DNA from 4 places in the Rahnella sp. R3(2024) genome. Region 4 is predicted to be linked to each of the others. Evidence: predicted binding sites of a transcription regulator. Region 4 holds the regulator's gene; each other region holds the start of a gene.
The links. Region 4 encodes LexA, which represses DNA repair genes until DNA is damaged. Its sites were predicted from a motif close to TNCTGTATGTACATACAGNA; they were not measured.

Region 1: the regulator LexA is predicted to act here: its motif matches at 1,461-1,480, upstream of umuD (translesion error-prone DNA polymerase V autoproteolytic subunit).
Region 2: the regulator LexA is predicted to act here: its motif matches at 1,610-1,629, upstream of ABSH60_RS22630 (DinI-like family protein).
Region 3: the regulator LexA is predicted to act here: its motif matches at 2,604-2,623, upstream of umuD (translesion error-prone DNA polymerase V autoproteolytic subunit).

Annotation. Positions count from the first base shown of each region.
Region 1 is NZ_JBHGBU010000003.1:95,021-99,236, forward strand. Features, by position in the region: gene ABSH60_RS23775 (ribbon-helix-helix domain-containing protein) at 1-278, opposite strand, end outside; gene ABSH60_RS23780 (AAA family ATPase) at 278-913, opposite strand; gene umuD (translesion error-prone DNA polymerase V autoproteolytic subunit) at 1,498-1,920, shown strand; gene ABSH60_RS23790 (translesion error-prone DNA polymerase V subunit UmuC) at 1,920-3,185, shown strand; gene ABSH60_RS23795 (SOS response-associated peptidase family protein) at 3,182-3,889, opposite strand.
Region 2 is NZ_JBHGBU010000002.1:469,076-473,291, forward strand. Features, by position in the region: gene ABSH60_RS22630 (DinI-like family protein) at 1,315-1,590, opposite strand; partial or broken gene ABSH60_RS22635 (porin) at 1,786-2,277, shown strand; gene ABSH60_RS22640 (Rrf2 family transcriptional regulator) at 2,488-2,973, shown strand; gene oqxB (multidrug efflux RND transporter permease subunit OqxB) at 3,062-4,216, opposite strand, start outside.
Region 3 is NZ_JBHGBU010000002.1:607,267-611,482, forward strand. Features, by position in the region: gene ABSH60_RS23145 (LysR family transcriptional regulator) at 1-496, opposite strand, end outside; gene umuC (translesion error-prone DNA polymerase V subunit UmuC) at 898-2,163, opposite strand; gene umuD (translesion error-prone DNA polymerase V autoproteolytic subunit) at 2,147-2,584, opposite strand; gene ABSH60_RS23160 (aldo/keto reductase) at 2,957-3,946, shown strand; gene ABSH60_RS23165 (LysR substrate-binding domain-containing protein) at 3,987-4,216, opposite strand, start outside.
Region 4 is NZ_JBHGBU010000001.1:2,490,798-2,495,013, reverse strand. Features, by position in the region: gene zur (zinc uptake transcriptional repressor Zur) at 1-210, shown strand, start outside; gene ABSH60_RS11310 (CsbD family protein) at 401-610, opposite strand; gene dinF (MATE family efflux transporter DinF) at 802-2,166, opposite strand; gene lexA (transcriptional repressor LexA) at 2,432-3,040, opposite strand; gene ABSH60_RS11295 (diacylglycerol kinase) at 3,160-3,528, opposite strand; gene plsB (glycerol-3-phosphate 1-O-acyltransferase PlsB) at 3,669-4,216, shown strand, end outside.

The DNA of each region.
Region 1 (4,216 bases), on a different contig from region 4:
CAAACCTTTTTAAGGTAAGTATCCAGGGCATCACGAATGATTGCACTTACGCTTTTCGGGCTAATACCATTACGCTTATTATGCAGGGCAAGATCTTCAATCTCTCGCAGCGTGTTCTGAGGTAAAGAGATAGTTGTCCTTGTCAGAATTTCCTGCGCAGGTTCAGCAACAACTTTTTCGTCACCATAAGGGCGGTCGGCCAGTCTGTTAGCCAGAGCGTCAGCTTCAGCTTCTGTTACGACTCGGCGATTTGAAAATGGGGGTTTCTTTAAGGCCATTAAAATACCTCATTCAGCAATGCCAGAACTTCTGCCTTGGCTTTTTCGTTAGATGTCTCGAGTACTGATTTACCTTCTGACATAACATCACGGTAAACCTTTCGGTAACATGCTGTGGCGGTCAAAGGAATAAGCCCTTCAAACTCACGCACATACTCCAGAAACTCATGTCGTTCGTTACCCTGCAACAGCGGGTTAGTCGTCGCCATACTTTGATAGCAGTAGGCCTTAAGCTCAGGATTCAAATCGCGCATACTTTCCAGCTGCTGCTGCAGTTCAACCATAGTATCCAGGTCTAACTGTGAACACTGGTGGGGCGCGATAATCTGATGGGCAACGGTCCCCCCCGTGATCAACTCCCGGCTGTTGCGTCCCGCGACGTCCACGATGACATGAGCAAACTTTTCATCCAGGCTTCTCAGCGTTTGGGAAATGTTGTCTCGTTTTTCAATCAGGGTAATGGATGGAGTGATACCTGAGGCTTCGCGCTCTGCATACCATCTGGAAGCGGAACGCTGAACATCAGCATCGACAAGACAAACGTCCTCTCCACGAAGAGCCAGACCAACTGCCAGATTGATGGCCGTTGTTGTTTTGGCAGCACCGCCTTTATTGCATCCAATAATCGTGATCATTTGTCACCTGTGATATCGAAAGTAGCATTTCCTAAATGATAACTCATAAAATACATATGTGAAGTATTATCGAGTAATTATTATGTATGAAGTAATACTTATTCATATAGTTTGCTTCTTCAATAAGCAATAGTTACGGCGTAACTTCGCAACCGAGAAAAATTTAGACTTTATAAACATGAAGTTAACTATAAACCAATTGTCGACCTAAGCCCTGACCGCATACTGTGGGCTTACAGAAAATTAAGTCGAACCGCGAGATTCTAACCAGAACATTACCGGCAGAGAGTACTTCCCAGCATCAAGTTCTACATTTCATCAACAAGAACCCTCCGTATGCATGCTTATGAAATACCGCTTCCATTTAATCCCCCATGACTTCTTCAGTAAGAAAAAGCTACGTCATATTCCAAACATATTTAAAGTAAGACAGAAGAAACGTTGAGAACTGAAGGAATAGGGGGGCAAAATTTTTGTTTCCTTGCTGATCAGCAGCCTAAGACTTTTCTAAGCATAAGCCCTTCACAAGCTAAAGAACCCATGATTATACTGTATGCATAAACAGTATTTAGTGAGTATCAATCATGAATGTCTTTTACCCAACACCTGAGCCTTTGAAGCTGCTGACCCCTTTCTTTCAAGATAAAGTTCAGGCTGGATTTCCCTCGCCGGCGCAGGATTATATTGAGAAGGGCATTGACTTAAACGAGCTCTGTATAAATCATCCAGCCGCCACTTACTTTGTGATGGCCACAGGGATGAGTATGGTTGATGCGGGCATTTATGAAGGTTCGATGCTTGTTGTTGACAGGAGTCTACAGGCAAAGCATGGCGATATCATCATTGCTTCGCTTGCAGGTGAATACACTGTTAAGCGCCTCTGCTTACACCCGGTTGTTCAGCTGGTGCCAATGAATCCGGACTTCCCTCCCATCGTGTTGCATGACGGCGGAGATGAACTGGAAGTGTTTGGCGTTGTGACTTTCAGCATCAACGGATTTCAGTAATGTTCGCCCTAGCTGATGTAAACAGTTTTTATGCGAGCTGTGAAACTGTTTTCAGGCCTGACCTGAAGGGTAGACCTGTCGTGGTTTTAAGCAACAACGATGGTTGCGTAATTGCCCGCAGCGCCGAAGCAAAAAAACTCGGTATCAAGATGGGCGATCCGTTCTTCAAGATGCGGGCGCTTTTCGAGCAGCATAAGATCGTGACATTCAGCAGTAACTACGCGCTCTATGCAGATATGAGCACACGGGTAATGACGGTGTTAGAGGAGATGTCTCCAGCCGTAGAAATATACAGCATTGATGAAGCATTCATGAATTTGCAGGGAGTCAGTAACTGCAAGGATCTGGAGGAGTTCGGAAGGGAAGTGCGAGCCAAAGTTCTCCAGTGGACCGGACTCACTGTAGGTGTAGGCATTGCACCAACCAAAACGTTAGCAAAATTAGCCAATTACAGCGCAAAAAAATGGACAAAAACGGGTGGCGTTGTTGACCTTTCGCTAGCGACACGTCAACGAAAACTGATGGCACTCGTTGAAGTCGGGGAAGTCTGGGGTGTCGGACGCAGGATTTCAAAAAAGTTAAATGATATGGGGATTAAAACTGCCCTGCAGCTTGCAGATACCCCAACTCCTCTGATCCGCAAGCACTTCAACATTGTACTTGAACGTACAGTAAGAGAGTTACGTGGAGAGCCGTGTTTAGAACTGGAAGAGTTCGCACCGACAAAACAACAAATCGTTTGTTCCAGGTCATTCGGTGATCGCGTATCAGAATATGAAATGATGCGTGAAGCGATATGTAGCCATGCCGTGCGGGCTGCAGAGAAACTCCGGGGTGAGCATCAATACTGCCGGCATATCTCTGCGTTCATCAAAACAAGCCCTTTTGCTGTGAATGAAGTTTATTACGGTAAAACAGCGGGAACAAAGCTTCAGATACCTACGCAGGACAGCAGGGATATTGTGGCTGCCGCAACTAAATGTCTGGATGCAATATGGCAAGAGGGCCATCGCTTTCAGAAATGCGGCGTGATGCTGGGGGATTTTTACAGTCAGGGTATCGCACAGTTGGTTCTTTTCGACGAGAACAAGCCGCGTTCTAATAGTGAGCAGCTGATGGCGGTTCTCGATGGAATCAATCATAGCGGGAAAGGGCGGGTGTGGTTCGCTGGCCAAGGCGTGCAAAAATCCTGGGAAATGAAGCGTCAGATGCTCTCTCCAGCATATACAACACGCTTCAGTGAACTTTTGCGCGTCAAACTTTAAATTATTAGATCCCCAACAGGCTCGATTAGCTCGGAACCATTATTTCTTATGCTACCAACTTTTTTATTCACCGGATGCCATTGAAATTCAAACAGGGGTTCCGACTGCATCTGCGCTATCTCAAGAGCGCGCTGCGGGGAAGTATCGCAGTCTAACCATTCAAGTGCATCTGAAGGCTCTAATACCAGTGGCCGGCGGTCATGGATATCCAGTAGCCCTTCGTCGCTGGCAGCTGTGACGATAACAAAACCATCATCATCCGGGACCTCTAAGGCATCAGGGTGAAAACGACTTATCGCAGCGAAAAATAAGGGAGAATGTGATTTATGGTAGATGAAGTAGGGCTGCTTAATTTTCGGATCAGCCGGATCTTTTTTCCATTCATACCAGCCATCGGCTATCACTAACGCGCGTCCATGTTCGAACAGGGGTCTGAACATCCTGCTCGTTGCCACTGTCTCTACACGCGCGTTAATCATCGGTGGTCGCTTTGATTCTTTTGCCCAGGTGGGCTGATACCCCCAACTAACAGGATCGAGAAAGATTTTATCATCGCGTTGATTGATTATGAGCACGCGCGGCCCGGGACCGACGTTATAACGGCCAATAGGGATGTCATCGATGCCGCCTGCGAATTCTCTGTCAGGGGAAAGCACATCGATATAGTGAGAACGCGGTGCGTACTGGGTAAATCGTCCACACATAAAGAGCCCTCAGTTAGAATTCTAAGTATAGACAGTACACATGCTGAGAGGATTTCAAATAGCGGCACTGCTAAGCGCCCAAAATAGTGGATCAAACCGTTTTGAGGATAAGTGCCAGCGCACAGTGCCTAAGAGACCTCATAAGGAGTGTTTCAGGAGTATCACAGCAGAAGTGACAGTGTCTCAAATCCCCCCCCTACAACAATCGCTTACCTACAGTTAGGCATTTTACACATCCACTATAGAGAACATTCTCTTTGAGTGGGCATATATCCACTATGGTAAGTACCAACCACTACAGCGAGTGATATCCACTAGAGGGAGTAG
Region 2 (4,216 bases), on a different contig from region 4:
TAAAGTTTATAAATGTATTTTATTTATCAATAATCATTATCTATATCATTCATTCTGGACTTGACCACCCAAAAAACCAGCCCGATGACCAAAACCAAAACGACAATCACAATCAATGTGGTTTTCACAATATTTTGAGCCTTTTTTCATTCAAACTCTTGTGACAATAATTCTACTCTTACGGTACATATAAGTTATCTTAAAATTTAAATTATTTTTGTAATAAATTTGTACAATGAATACTAATCAATATCTTAACCATTATTATCTGATAAGAAAAAAGAATGCTCGCTGGCTAGGTTGGGAAATTCTTGTTCCGGAAATTTCAAAGGTAAATCTATCCCTACATTGAGATTTTTGCGTTGCCTGAGGGAAGCCCTTTAATGCAGTAGTTAGGGGCTCAAGTGAACACATCCCTCTACGACGCCAGGAATAATGTGTTTGACGACATGCCATGCATTTGAAGGTTTAAGCAAATCTGTGTGCTAATCTCAGTGAAAAACTACTTGAGGTTGATATGCATACTGAAGAAGAAAATTTATTAGTCAGAAGAGAAATTGGGGACGCAGTATTGGCTGTGCTTGAGCAGGGTAGAGTGGTGAGTGTAGAGAGCATAATTACATACATTAATATTTAAAATCAATAAGTTATACATATGCAATGCCAAGACAGATATAGGCATGCTGTAAACTTACTGATAAAGAACTCATAAAAAAGACCGCGACAGGCGGGCAATAAACATCAGTTTTTACAGTTGAACTTTACTTGAGATAGAACGAAATAAAGATAGCATGGCAATCAAATCTCAATCCGTCAGATCAGTGCCCATAAATGAGGTTGTTTGCTGAATTGGCGGTGTTAGGGCGTAAAAAAGCCTCCGCGAACGAAGGCCAGTGAATCGCCACTAAATTTAGTTTTGGAACGAGAGCGATGCTCCCAAAAGCATAATAGTAGCTCTTGAGAATTTGGCTTATGAAACATGGTTTAGTAATTAAAGAAATCCCCCCCGTTTTGATTATTAAAAAAGAGCCCGCGTTAAAGGCGGGCAAAAATCAAAGGTATCAATATTACGCTTCTGGATGGCGGTTATCCCACCCACTCTAAAGATTAGCTAATGCTTAGATATTCACCATAAAACAGGTAAAAAAAGAGCCCGCGTTAACGGCGGGCTATCAGTAGGTAGGTACTCATGGCCTTGGCAGGCTTGCTGATCTTTTGTCAGCTGCTATGAGAATAGTGCAGGGCGGTGATTTTGCCAGATTACAGGCACAAAAAACCCGGCGCATTGGCCGGGTTATATTTCAAAAGGTTGCGTTAAACCCATTCGGGCAACTCGCGAAGTGAGTATTTGGGTTTCCCATCGACAATCTGAGTGCAAAGAAACATCTCTTCAACTATTCCCGCCAGAACTGCCTTCCATGCTTTGCTGGCGTCCGTGTTGATGCTGCTGACCGTCACCATCGGTTTAACCTTCACGTCAGCATCAGGAAAGGTGCCATGCACGCGTTTGGTCAATTCAGCCAAGATCAGCGCGTTGGCGTTCGGTACACCGGCCATGTTTCTTTTGTCGTAAATCAGCTCAACAAACATAAAATCGCCCAAACAAGTTAACTGGTTATACATACAGCAATGTTTGTTTTTGTAAAATAAAACCCTTCTGCAAAACTAATTTTAATTCGTTGAAACATATAGGGATAGGAAGAGATATTTGCAAACCAAAAAACTTGATAATTAGGTTGTATTAATAATATAAAACAATAGGTTAGTGCATATTTAATTACCTAGGATTTCGGTATGGGTATCAGTGCAGGTGCAGCTTATGCCTCTTCTGACCGTACTAATGATCAAACTGCTGATAACCGTGGTGACAAAGCTGACGTCTGGACAATTGGCGCGAAATACGACGCAAATAATGTCTACCTGGCAACCATGTATGCTGAAACCCGTAATATGACCATGTACGGCAATGACGGCATTGCAAATAAAACGCAGAACTTTGAAGTCACTGCACAATATCAATTCGACTTCGGTCTGCGTCCGGAAGTTTCTTACCTGCAGTCTAAAGGTAAAGACCTGAACAACGGCAATGGCGGAAAAGACAACGACAAAGATTTGGTTAAATACGTTTCTGTTGGCGCGAACTATTACTTCAACAAAAATATGTCCACCTACGTTGATTATAAAATCAACCTGCTGGACAACGATGATGATTTCTACGAAAACAACGGTATCTCTACCGATGATGTTGTTGGCGTTGGCATGATCTACCAGTTCTAATTTCCTGACCAAAAGTCTTAGAAATAGCCTAAAGAAAACCCATCTCCGGATGGGTTTTTTTGTGCCCAAAACGTGACTTTCTGTGCGTTAACGCCGTCCCCGCCTTCAATAATGCAACAGTCTTTGTTATATTATTGACCAGCTCACGTACAGGGTTATTCCTCTGTGATACGGTGCTTAACCTAAGACTTGGTTTCTCAGGACAATGAAATGTTAGATTATCGCTTTCCGACAGCCATGCAGATGGTGTTTTGTATCGCTCAGTCCCAAAAGGCTGAACAGCGCTGCACCAGTGCGATCTTAGCTACAGGTCTGGAAGCCAACTCCAGCTTCATCCGCAAACTGATGGTGCCACTGACTCAGCATGGCATTATCGTCTCAACGCTTGGCCGCACCGGCTCGATTCATCTTGGCCGCCCGGCGGAAGACATTACGCTGCGTGATATTTACTGCGCCGTGATTGAAGATAAACGCCTGTGGGCCGCACGTCCCGATGTGCCTGCCCGCTGTGTTGTCAGCGCCAATGCCTGTACCTATTTTAAAAATATCGTGAATGAGGCTGAAGAGGCGTCGTTGCAGGTGCTGGGTCGTCATACGGTAGCCGATGCGCTGGCCGAGTTTGAGCGTGGCGGCAAGTACAAATGCACCAAAGACCTGGCTGCAGAATACGCAGATAAGTCGCTCTGCACGAAATAAACATCAGCCATCTGATACTCACTTCGCGACATTCAGACGTAAAAAAGCCGGGATAATTTCCCGGCTTTTTGCTTTCTGTCATTACCAATCAGACTGTCTGCGTCTCCTGCGCCGCATGCTTACGCGTCACCAGCTTGCGCAGTGCCACATAAAATACCGGCGTCAGGAACAACCCGAACAGCGTCACCCCCAGCATTCCGGAGAAAACGGTGATGCCCGTGACGCCGCGCACTTCTGCACCAGCGCCGTGACCGAGGATCAGCGGAATTGTCCCGGCAATAAAGGCAATAGACGTCATGACGATAGGGCGCAGACGCAGGCGACAGGCTTCGAGCGCCGATTCCACAATCCCTTTGCCCTGCATCTCAAGCTCGCGGGCGAATTCGACAATCAGGATGGCGTTTTTACATGCCAGCCCCATCAGCACCACCAGCCCGACCTGAACAAAGACGTTGTTATCACCCCCAGTCAGCCACACGCCAAACAGCGCTGAAAGCATGGTCATCGGCACAATCAGGATCACCGCCAGCGGCAACGTCCAGCTCTCATAAAGTGCAGCCAGCACCAGAAACGCCAGCAGAACCGACATCGGGAACACAATCAGCGCGGCGTTGCCCTGTGTAGATTGCTGATAGCTCAGATCTGTCCATTCGATATTCATGCCATTTGGCAGGAGGTTTTTGGACATTTCTGTCAACTCGGTCATGGCTTGTGTCGAAGACAAAATGCGCGGATCAGCATCACCAATCAAATCTGCCGCCGGATAACCGTTATAGCGGATAACCGGATCAGGCCCGTAAGTGGTGGTGATGTTCAGCATACTGCCGATCGGCACCATTTCGCCTTTGTCATTTCGGGTACGCAGATTGGCGATGTCTTCCACGCTGTCGCGGAACTGGCCGTCAGCCTGCGCCATCACTTTCCAGGTGCGTCCGAACCGGTTGAAGTCATTGATGTATGACGAACCGAGATACACCTGCAAGGTACTGAACAAATCATCGAGAGAAACGCCCTGCGCTTTGGCTTTATCACGGTCAATATGCGCATCCAGCTGCGGCACGTTGGCCTGATAAGAGGAGATAGGGAAGCCCATTCCCGGCGTTTGCATAATCGAACCGGACATCGTGTTGATCGCCGTCTGCAACGCGCCGTAGCCCAGACCTGCACGATCCTGGATATACAACGAGTAGCCGGAACCCTGGCCTAATCCGAGAATTGGCGGTGGCATAATCGAGAAGGCGAA
Region 3 (4,216 bases), on a different contig from region 4:
GTTTTATATCAAATACAATATCCGCCTTTCTGTATGTCAAAATATCTTCAGCGCTGTTCTCTGTTAAATCCGCACTGATATGAACAATTTCACAATTCAGCCCTGCATTATCCACTGCGGTATAAATGGCAGGCAATAATCTCAATGCGACATAAGGCGTGGCATGAATAACGATTTTTTTCTTTGCCATGACGTTGGAAAAATCGTTCAAACTTCCCAATAACTGCTGAAGGTTGAAGTTCGTGTTCAAATGCACGTGCAAGTCTTTTGCGGTTTTTGTCGCATCTAATCCGTTTCCGCTACGGATAAACAATGCGTCAGAGAAGAAATCGCGGAGCCTGGTCAACGACTGACTGATCGCGGAAGGACTCACATTAAGAACTTGTGCGGCTTTCGTGACGCTTTTGTAGGTAAACACGACTTCAAAAACCAACAGGAGATTTAAATCAAAACCATGCATTTTTTGGATATTAGAAATAAATTCTTTATTCACCATATGCCGTCTCAAACCCCTGTTCGATGTAGTTAAAAAAACGTCCAAAACCAAAGAATTTCATTGTGAAGCGTAGCAGAGTCTGCTCGCTGGGTTTTAACTTTGTTTTAGAGCGTTTGCTTAACGGAGTGCATAGTAACAACGCGTGCTTGAAATGAGCAAAGTACAAATACTTACATGCGATTAAGCTGTGCTAAATATCAAGTAATTCAAAAGAGTAAGAGATACTTTTAAGCAATTCGACCTGTCACTGATGCAGTAAATCTGCAAATACCCTCATGCAGACAGTGGAACCTGACGTGTTTTTTTATCCAGTTAAGCTGAGGTTATTGAGAAGTTTTAGAAACTGGCGTAACGGGACTTTTCTCCGCGGCCAGGCTTCCCGTCTGGCCGCTGCATCCGCATCACGCATGCACGGTCGGCACGTCGCTCCAGCGGGTGGTCCAGGCCGGTGAAAGCATGTCGCGCTTCATCTGCCAGCGCCGGTCGGTGCCCTGCCCGGCAAACCACAGCGTGCCTTTGCTTTTCTTATTGATGCTATCAAAAAGTGTCATCAGTGCATCGCTGTTGGGCCGGGGCGGAGACTCATCGAACAAATGCAGCTGGGCCACACCCTGGCTGAAAAAGTCACCCAGCATCACGCCCGCTTTTTGGTAGCGGTAGCCCTCTTTCCAGACGTTATCCAGGCAACGTAACGCCGCCGAGATAATGTCGCGGGTATCCTGCGTCGGCGTCATCAGCCGGGTATTGGCGAGGTTGCCGTAATAAATGCCGCCGTTGTCGAAAGGGCTGGTTTTAATAAATACGCAGATTTGCCGGCAAAACTGATGCTCGCCACGCAGTTTTTCAGCCGCGCGGCTGGCGTGAAAACAGATGGCTTCGCGCATCTCCTGATAGGCGCTGACCCGGGTGCCGAAAGATCGCGAACACACAATTTGCTGTTTAGCCGGTGCAAATTCTTCAAATCCGAGACAGGGTTCTCCGCGCAGTTCACGCACGGTCCTTTCCATCACCACGCTAAAGTTTTTCCTGATGTATCCCAGGTCGCATTCGGCCAGTTTGAGGGCTTTATCGATACCGACATCATGCAGTTTTTTTGATGTCCTTCGCCCGATGCCCCACACCTCGTCAACGGGCAGAAGCGCCATCAGTTTACGCTGGCGTGCGGGATCAGACAGATCAATCACGCCCTCGGACTGAGTCCACTTTTTGGCAGCATAATTGGCGAGTTTTGCCAGCGTTTTGGTCGGCGCGATGCCGACGCCGATCTTCAGGCGGGTATGCTGCCCCACGGTCTGCCGTATCTTTTTGCCAAATGCGTGCAAATCCGTGTTGTGAGGTAACTCGCGAAGATCGAGAAAGGCTTCATCAATGCTATAAATTTCAATCTGCGGACAGATCTGCTCGAGCGTATCCATCACGCGCTGGCTCATATCTCCGTAAAGTTCATAGTTACTGCTGAACACCACCACGTTATGTTGCTGAAAAATGGCTTTTTGTTTGAAGTATGGCGCGCCCATTTTTATGTTGAGCGCTTTCGCTTCCGCAGACAGTGCGATCACGCAGCCGTCATTGTTGGAAAGCACCACGACGGGTCTGCCTTGCAGATCGGGCCGCCAGGCCACTTCGCAGCTCGCGTAAAACGAGTTCACATCAGCGAGTGCGTACATTGCGATGCATCATGCTGATAACGGTTGTCACCACGCCGACGATCTCGACTTCTCGGTCCTCATTGAGAGGGATCGGTGCATAAGCCGGATTTTCAGCGCGCAGATGCGGAAAAGGATGAAGCATCAGCCTTTTGACGGTGAATTCCCCATCGAGGCTGGCTACAACAATGTCATTGTGGGCAGGCTTGAGGCTGAAATCGACCAGCAGCATGGAACCATCGATAATCGCCGCGTCCCGCATAGAATCCCCGGACACCTTAAGCACATACGTAGAGGAAGGATGGGCGATCAGATGTGCCACCAGATCGATCCCTTTCTCCACATAGTCGGCAGCCGGGCTGGGGAAACCTGCTGAAATATTGTTTAAATACAAAGGAATATTCGTTTTTTGCTGCCGCGCGGCGATCTTGTAAAGCATCATAAGGGGTTCTCACATCAATTACTGTGTTTATATACAGTATAGTTGATGGGATTTTCAGATCAATGCTCCCGGCGTGGATAAACCCCCGCTCCTCTCGTTCGCAGGACTATCAGCTTGATCTCACTAAAAAGATAATCAGCGCCTTTTTCGCATAGCAACGCTTTCCGCACCCTGCTCTGGCAGACGCCATGTAGTCTCAGCCATGCGCGCCCGGCATGACATCATTGTCAGGTGAACGCCCTATTCATGAGCTCAGTTCATAGAGTCTATCCGTTTACACGCCATTATTTATTAATGGATTACCGCTACTCTTCATTCATCACCGCGATATGTCATCGCCTATGATTCACCTAAATCGTGAGGAACTGAACAATGCAAAAACGCTATCTCGGTAATTCAGGGCTTGAAGTCTCAGCGCTCGGCCTGGGGTGTATGGGGTTGAGCCACGGCTACGGCCCGGCGACGGATACCCGCGAGGCTGTCGCGTTAATCCGTGCCGCCGTTGAGCGCGGCGTGACATTTTTTGATACCGCCGAAGTGTATGGCCCTTATCTGAATGAAGATGTCGTCGGGGAAGCCTTAAAACCGTTTCGCGACCGGGTCGTTATTGCAACCAAGTTTGGCTTCACCTTTGGCGACGATAATAAACAGCAGAATTTAAACAGCCGCCCGGAGCATATTCGTCAGGCGGTTGAAGGTTCACTGCGTCGGTTGAAAACGGATGTTATCGATCTGCTTTATCAGCACCGTGTCGATCCTGACGTACCGATTGAAGAGGTAGCTGGGGCGGTAAAAGACCTGATTGCCGAAGGGAAAGTGAAGCATTTCGGGTTGTCCGAAGCGGGTGTTGAAACCATTCGCCGCGCTCATGCGGTTCAGCCGGTAACGGCACTGCAAAGTGAATACTCCATGTGGTGGCGTCAGCCTGAGCAAGAGATTTTACCGACGCTTGAAGAACTGGGCATTGGCTTCGTGCCGTTCAGCCCGTTAGGGAAAGGCTTTTTGACCGGTGCCATCAAAACGGGTACCACCTTTGGCGAGGATGATTTCCGCAGCATAGTGCCACGTTTTGCCGCTGAAGCGCTTGAGGCCAATGAACACCTGACGGTCTTGCTGTCCGGACTGGCGGCAGAAAAACACGTTACCTCCGCGCAAATTGCGCTGGCCTGGTTACTGGCGCAAAAACCGTGGATTGTTCCTATCCCCGGCACCACTAAGCTGCATCGCCTGGAAGAGAACATGGCCGCAGCCGACGTAATGCTCTCACCGGATGATTTGCAAAAAATCTCGCAGGCTCTGGACTCGGTCAACATTACCGGCGAGCGCTATCCGGCGGCATTGCAGGCGCGGGTCGGGCGTTAAGCCATCTGACCGGCGGTTTCTCGCAGATTCCGCCGGTCATTCATTCTTTGTAGCGCAGCGCATCAATCATCAGGGCGAAAGCCGGTGGGTGCTGCTTGCGGCTCGGGTAATACAGGTAATAGCCCGGAAATGACGGGCACCATTCGTCGAGGATCTGGATCAGGGCTCCCGATTTAACCGCCTCTGCCACCAAATCTTCCGGCACACAGGCAATACCAAATCCGGACAACACGGCATCAATTCTTTCAGCAAGATGATTGAAAATCAGCT
Region 4 (4,216 bases):
TTTATCTGCGACCGCTGCGGGCTGGTAACAGAAAAAACCACTGACGGCATCGAAGAACGCTTAGCGAAACTGGCACTGGATTCGGGTTTTGAACTTCGTCATTCCGTGGTCGAAGCGCATGGCTTGTGCGGCGACTGCAAAGTCGTTGAAACCTGCGAAAGCCACGATCACTGCGATCACGATCATTCAATTGTGGTGAAGAAACGCTGACGGGTCGGGTTTAAAGCGGAGTTTATAGCGGAAGGTCATTAGCGGGTGAAATGTTCGGGTAATGGACGTTTTGCACAAGTTTATACAGTGAAGCAGTTGGGTACATCCGTGTACCCGTATCCTGAAGCGTTCCGGGTAGGAGCAGCTAAATCTCAGGATACGTCACTGACACGCGAGGGGGAGTCGCGCTTTACCAGTGATATTTGTTGCTTGATTCCCAATCTTTGAGCTCTTTTTCGGCCTGATCTTTCTGATAGCCGTAACGCTCCTGAATCTTCCCTACCAGCTGATCGCGTTTACCTTCAACGACAGTCAGGTCATCATCGGTCAGCTTGCCCCATTTTTCTTTTACTTTGCCTTTAAACTGCTTCCAGTTACCGTCGGCTTGGTCCTTATTCATAAAATATCTCCTGTTACCTTAGGGTTGTGGAGCTGCGGATTACCGCTGCAGCTCGGGCTTAACACTTTAAAGGTTAGTAGAGAATTTCGATTTATCCTGCCATCGGAGGGATAAAAACCATTATTAGGATTATTCCAAAGCACGATATAACGGCAACCCGCGATTACCCACCGTTTGAAAAGCCCGCTAATTCAGTGAACTGACGATGAAAACCAGCTGTCGCGCTGCCAGTAGCGGTGCCATATCCAGCCCAGAGAAATACCACGTAATCCGAGGAACACCGTCAGCGCCAGCCAAAGCGCGTGGTTACCCAATATCGGCAAGGTGAACAGCGTCAGCCCGTACCCCAGCGCAGCAACCGCCATACTGTTACGCATATCCCTTCCGCGCGTGGCGCCGATAAACATCCCGTCGAGCAGATAACACCACACCGCCACCAGCGGCAGAACAATCTGCCAGCCAAGATAACGATCGGCCAGCTGGCGCAGCTCCGGTAACGACGTCAGCGCATTGATAATCTGTTCACCGGTCAGCGCGTATATCAGTGCAAATGCCAGAGCGACCAGCCCGGCCTGACGGCATGCGGCACGCCAGACATTGAGCAATTTTTCGCGATTGCGGGCGCCAAACGCCTCACCTGAATGGGCTTCAATGGCGTAAGCAAAACCGTCGAGCGCAAAAGCGGTGAAGGTCAGAAGATTCATCAACACGGCATTGACCGCCACAATATGGCTGCCCAGACGCGCACCCAGAATGGTCAGTGAGGCAAAGCACAGTTGAAGAAGCAGTGAGCGCAGCATAATGTCGCGGTTAAGACTTAACAGCCGCCGCAGATCACCGCGCCAGGCAGAGGTTAACAGCGCAGGACTGATGCCCCGGCGCTGCATCACGCGCCAGACCAAAAACAATCCGATAAACAGCGTGAAATATTCTGAGCAGGCCGTGGCCGTGGCGGCACCACGGACATTCCAGCCAAGCCCTATCACCAGCCAAAGATCCAACACGATGTTCAGCAGATTACCGGCAATCAGCAGCATTACCGGCCCGCGCACGTACTGGATACCAAGCAGCCAACCCAAAATCACCAGATTTGCCAGAGACGCGGGGGCGCTGTACCAGCGGATCTCCAGAAAAAGCCGCGCCTGTTCAAGCACAGACTGGCTCCCGCCGACGATGTGAAAAGCACCTTCCATAAGGGGATGGCGGAAAAGCAAGATCACCACACCGGCGAGCACGGCCAGCAGAAAGGGTTGTACGAACGCGCGGGCCAGCAACAGGTTGTCTTGCGCACCGAGCGCCTGAGCGGTCATGCCGGTGGTACTCATGCGCAGAAAGAGCAGCATCATAAACAGGAAGGTGGTGACCATCGAACCGACTGCAACGCCGCCAAGATAATCAGGGCTGTCGAGATGACCGATCACTGCCGTATCCACTAACCCCAGCAACGGCACGGTGATATTGGAAAAAATCATCGGTAGCGCGAGCATCCAGAGGGCTTTATCGGTCGGGCTTAAAAAGGTGTGTTTTAGCTTTTGCAGAAGGGAATGTTGTTGCATAGAGAATCTCATGCCGGAGGTTCGGGATATGCCTGTAAATGACATCGCCCCGAGAGGGGCGACGAGATGAAACGTTAAAGCTTAGCGGTATGTCAGAGGCGGCTCACGACCCGCAAATCAAAAACATGACCCTTTGGATCAACAGTTTGACCCAGTCATTCGAGTTTCATCAAGGCGGCAACTGAGCGAACGTCGGAAGCATACACAAGTATGTGACCGGGGTTCGCGAAGGCAGCCAACGCAGAGATAGCCCGAAGTACGAAGGTTAAATCCAGTCGCCGTTGCGAATGACGCCTACGGCCAACCCTTCAATACTGAAATTCTGCTCACGTAAATCTACTACGATAGGCTGGAACTCGCTGTTTTCCGGCAATAACTGCACCACGCTGCCCTGTTTTTTCAGGCGTTTCACGGTGACTTCATCATCAATACGGGCTACGACAACCTGACCATTACGCACGTCCTGCGTTTTATGAACAGCCAGTAAATCGCCGTCGAGGATACCGATATCACGCATCGACATACCGCTGACACGCAGCAGGAAATCGGCGCTCGGCTTAAACATCGCCGGATCAACCTGATAATGCCCTTCGATATGTTGCTGAGCGAGCAGAGGTTCACCGGCGGCAACGCGGCCGATCAGCGGTAAACCTTCTTCTTCTTCCATCAGCAGACGAATACCGCGTGACGCGCCGGAAACAATCTCGATCACGCCTTTACGTGCCAGCGCTTTCAGATGTTCTTCCGCAGCATTCGGGGAACGGAACCCAAGACGAGCGGCAATCTCCGCGCGGGTTGGTGGCATACCCGTGGTGGAGATATGATCGCGAATCAGGTCATAGACCTCTTGTTGTCTGGTCGTTAAAGCTTTCATTCCGCCCCCTGGTTGTTTATACAGTCTAGCTGTGAGTATATACAGCTAAACGGGCAATGAAAACCTAAGATTGAATAAAAACAGTGCATAAGCACGATTACTGGAAGACAGATTCCAAATCAGAACCATCGCGGCCAAAAGATGCTGACCCAGACAAAAATCGCCAATATGATGGTCAGTAGCACGGCAGCCGAGCCAATATCTTTTGCACGGCCAGAAAGAACGTGGAACTCAGGTCCGATGCGGTCAATCGCACATTCCACGGCGCTGTTGAGCAGTTCGACCACGCAAACCAGCACCACTGAGCCGATCAGTAAGATGCGTTCAATACTGCTGACATCGAACCAGAAAGAGAGAAAAATTAACGGGATAGCAGCGCTGGCTTCCTGACGAAAGGCAGCTTCATTCTGCCACGCCGCTTTCAGCCCTTTCCATGAGTAACCGGCTGCTTTATAAATTCGGGTAAATCCAGTGACTTGGTTCGCCATTCTGTTACTGATCCTTGAGGGGTTGTCCTTCGGGTGTTTGATGCATTTTAGCGGTTTAATGGTATCTCATCACCACAGATCTCATTTGAGCTTTCTGGTATCCTTGCGGCGAAATGGCTAACAAGAGGCTTCACGTTTTTATGTCAGGTTGGCGTAGACTTTATTACACATTATTGAATTTACCGCTTTCGATGCTGGTAAAGAGCAAAGTCATACCTACAGATCCGGTTACCGAGTTGCACTTAGACCCGACGCGCCCGATCCTGTACGTATTACCTTATAACTCCAAAGCAGATTTGCTGACCCTGCGTGCGCAGTGTCTCGCCCAGAATTTGCCCGATCCCCTGATCCCGCTGGATATCGACGGAACGCTGCTGCCAAGCCACGTGTTTATCGCGGAAGGCCCGCGCGTGTTCTCGTATTACACGCCGAAGCAGGAATCCGTAAAGCTGTTCCATGACTATCTGGACCTGCACCGCAATAACCCGGAATTAGACATTCAGATGTTGCCGGTGTCGGTGATGTTCGGCCGGGCACCAGGCCGTGAAGGTCAGGACACGCCGCATCTGCGCGTGCTGAACGGGATCCAGAAATTCTTCGCCGTATTGTGGCTGGGCCGCGACAGCTTTGTCCGTTTCTCCAATACCGTTTCGTTGCGCTACATGGCGACCGAGCACGGGACGGATAA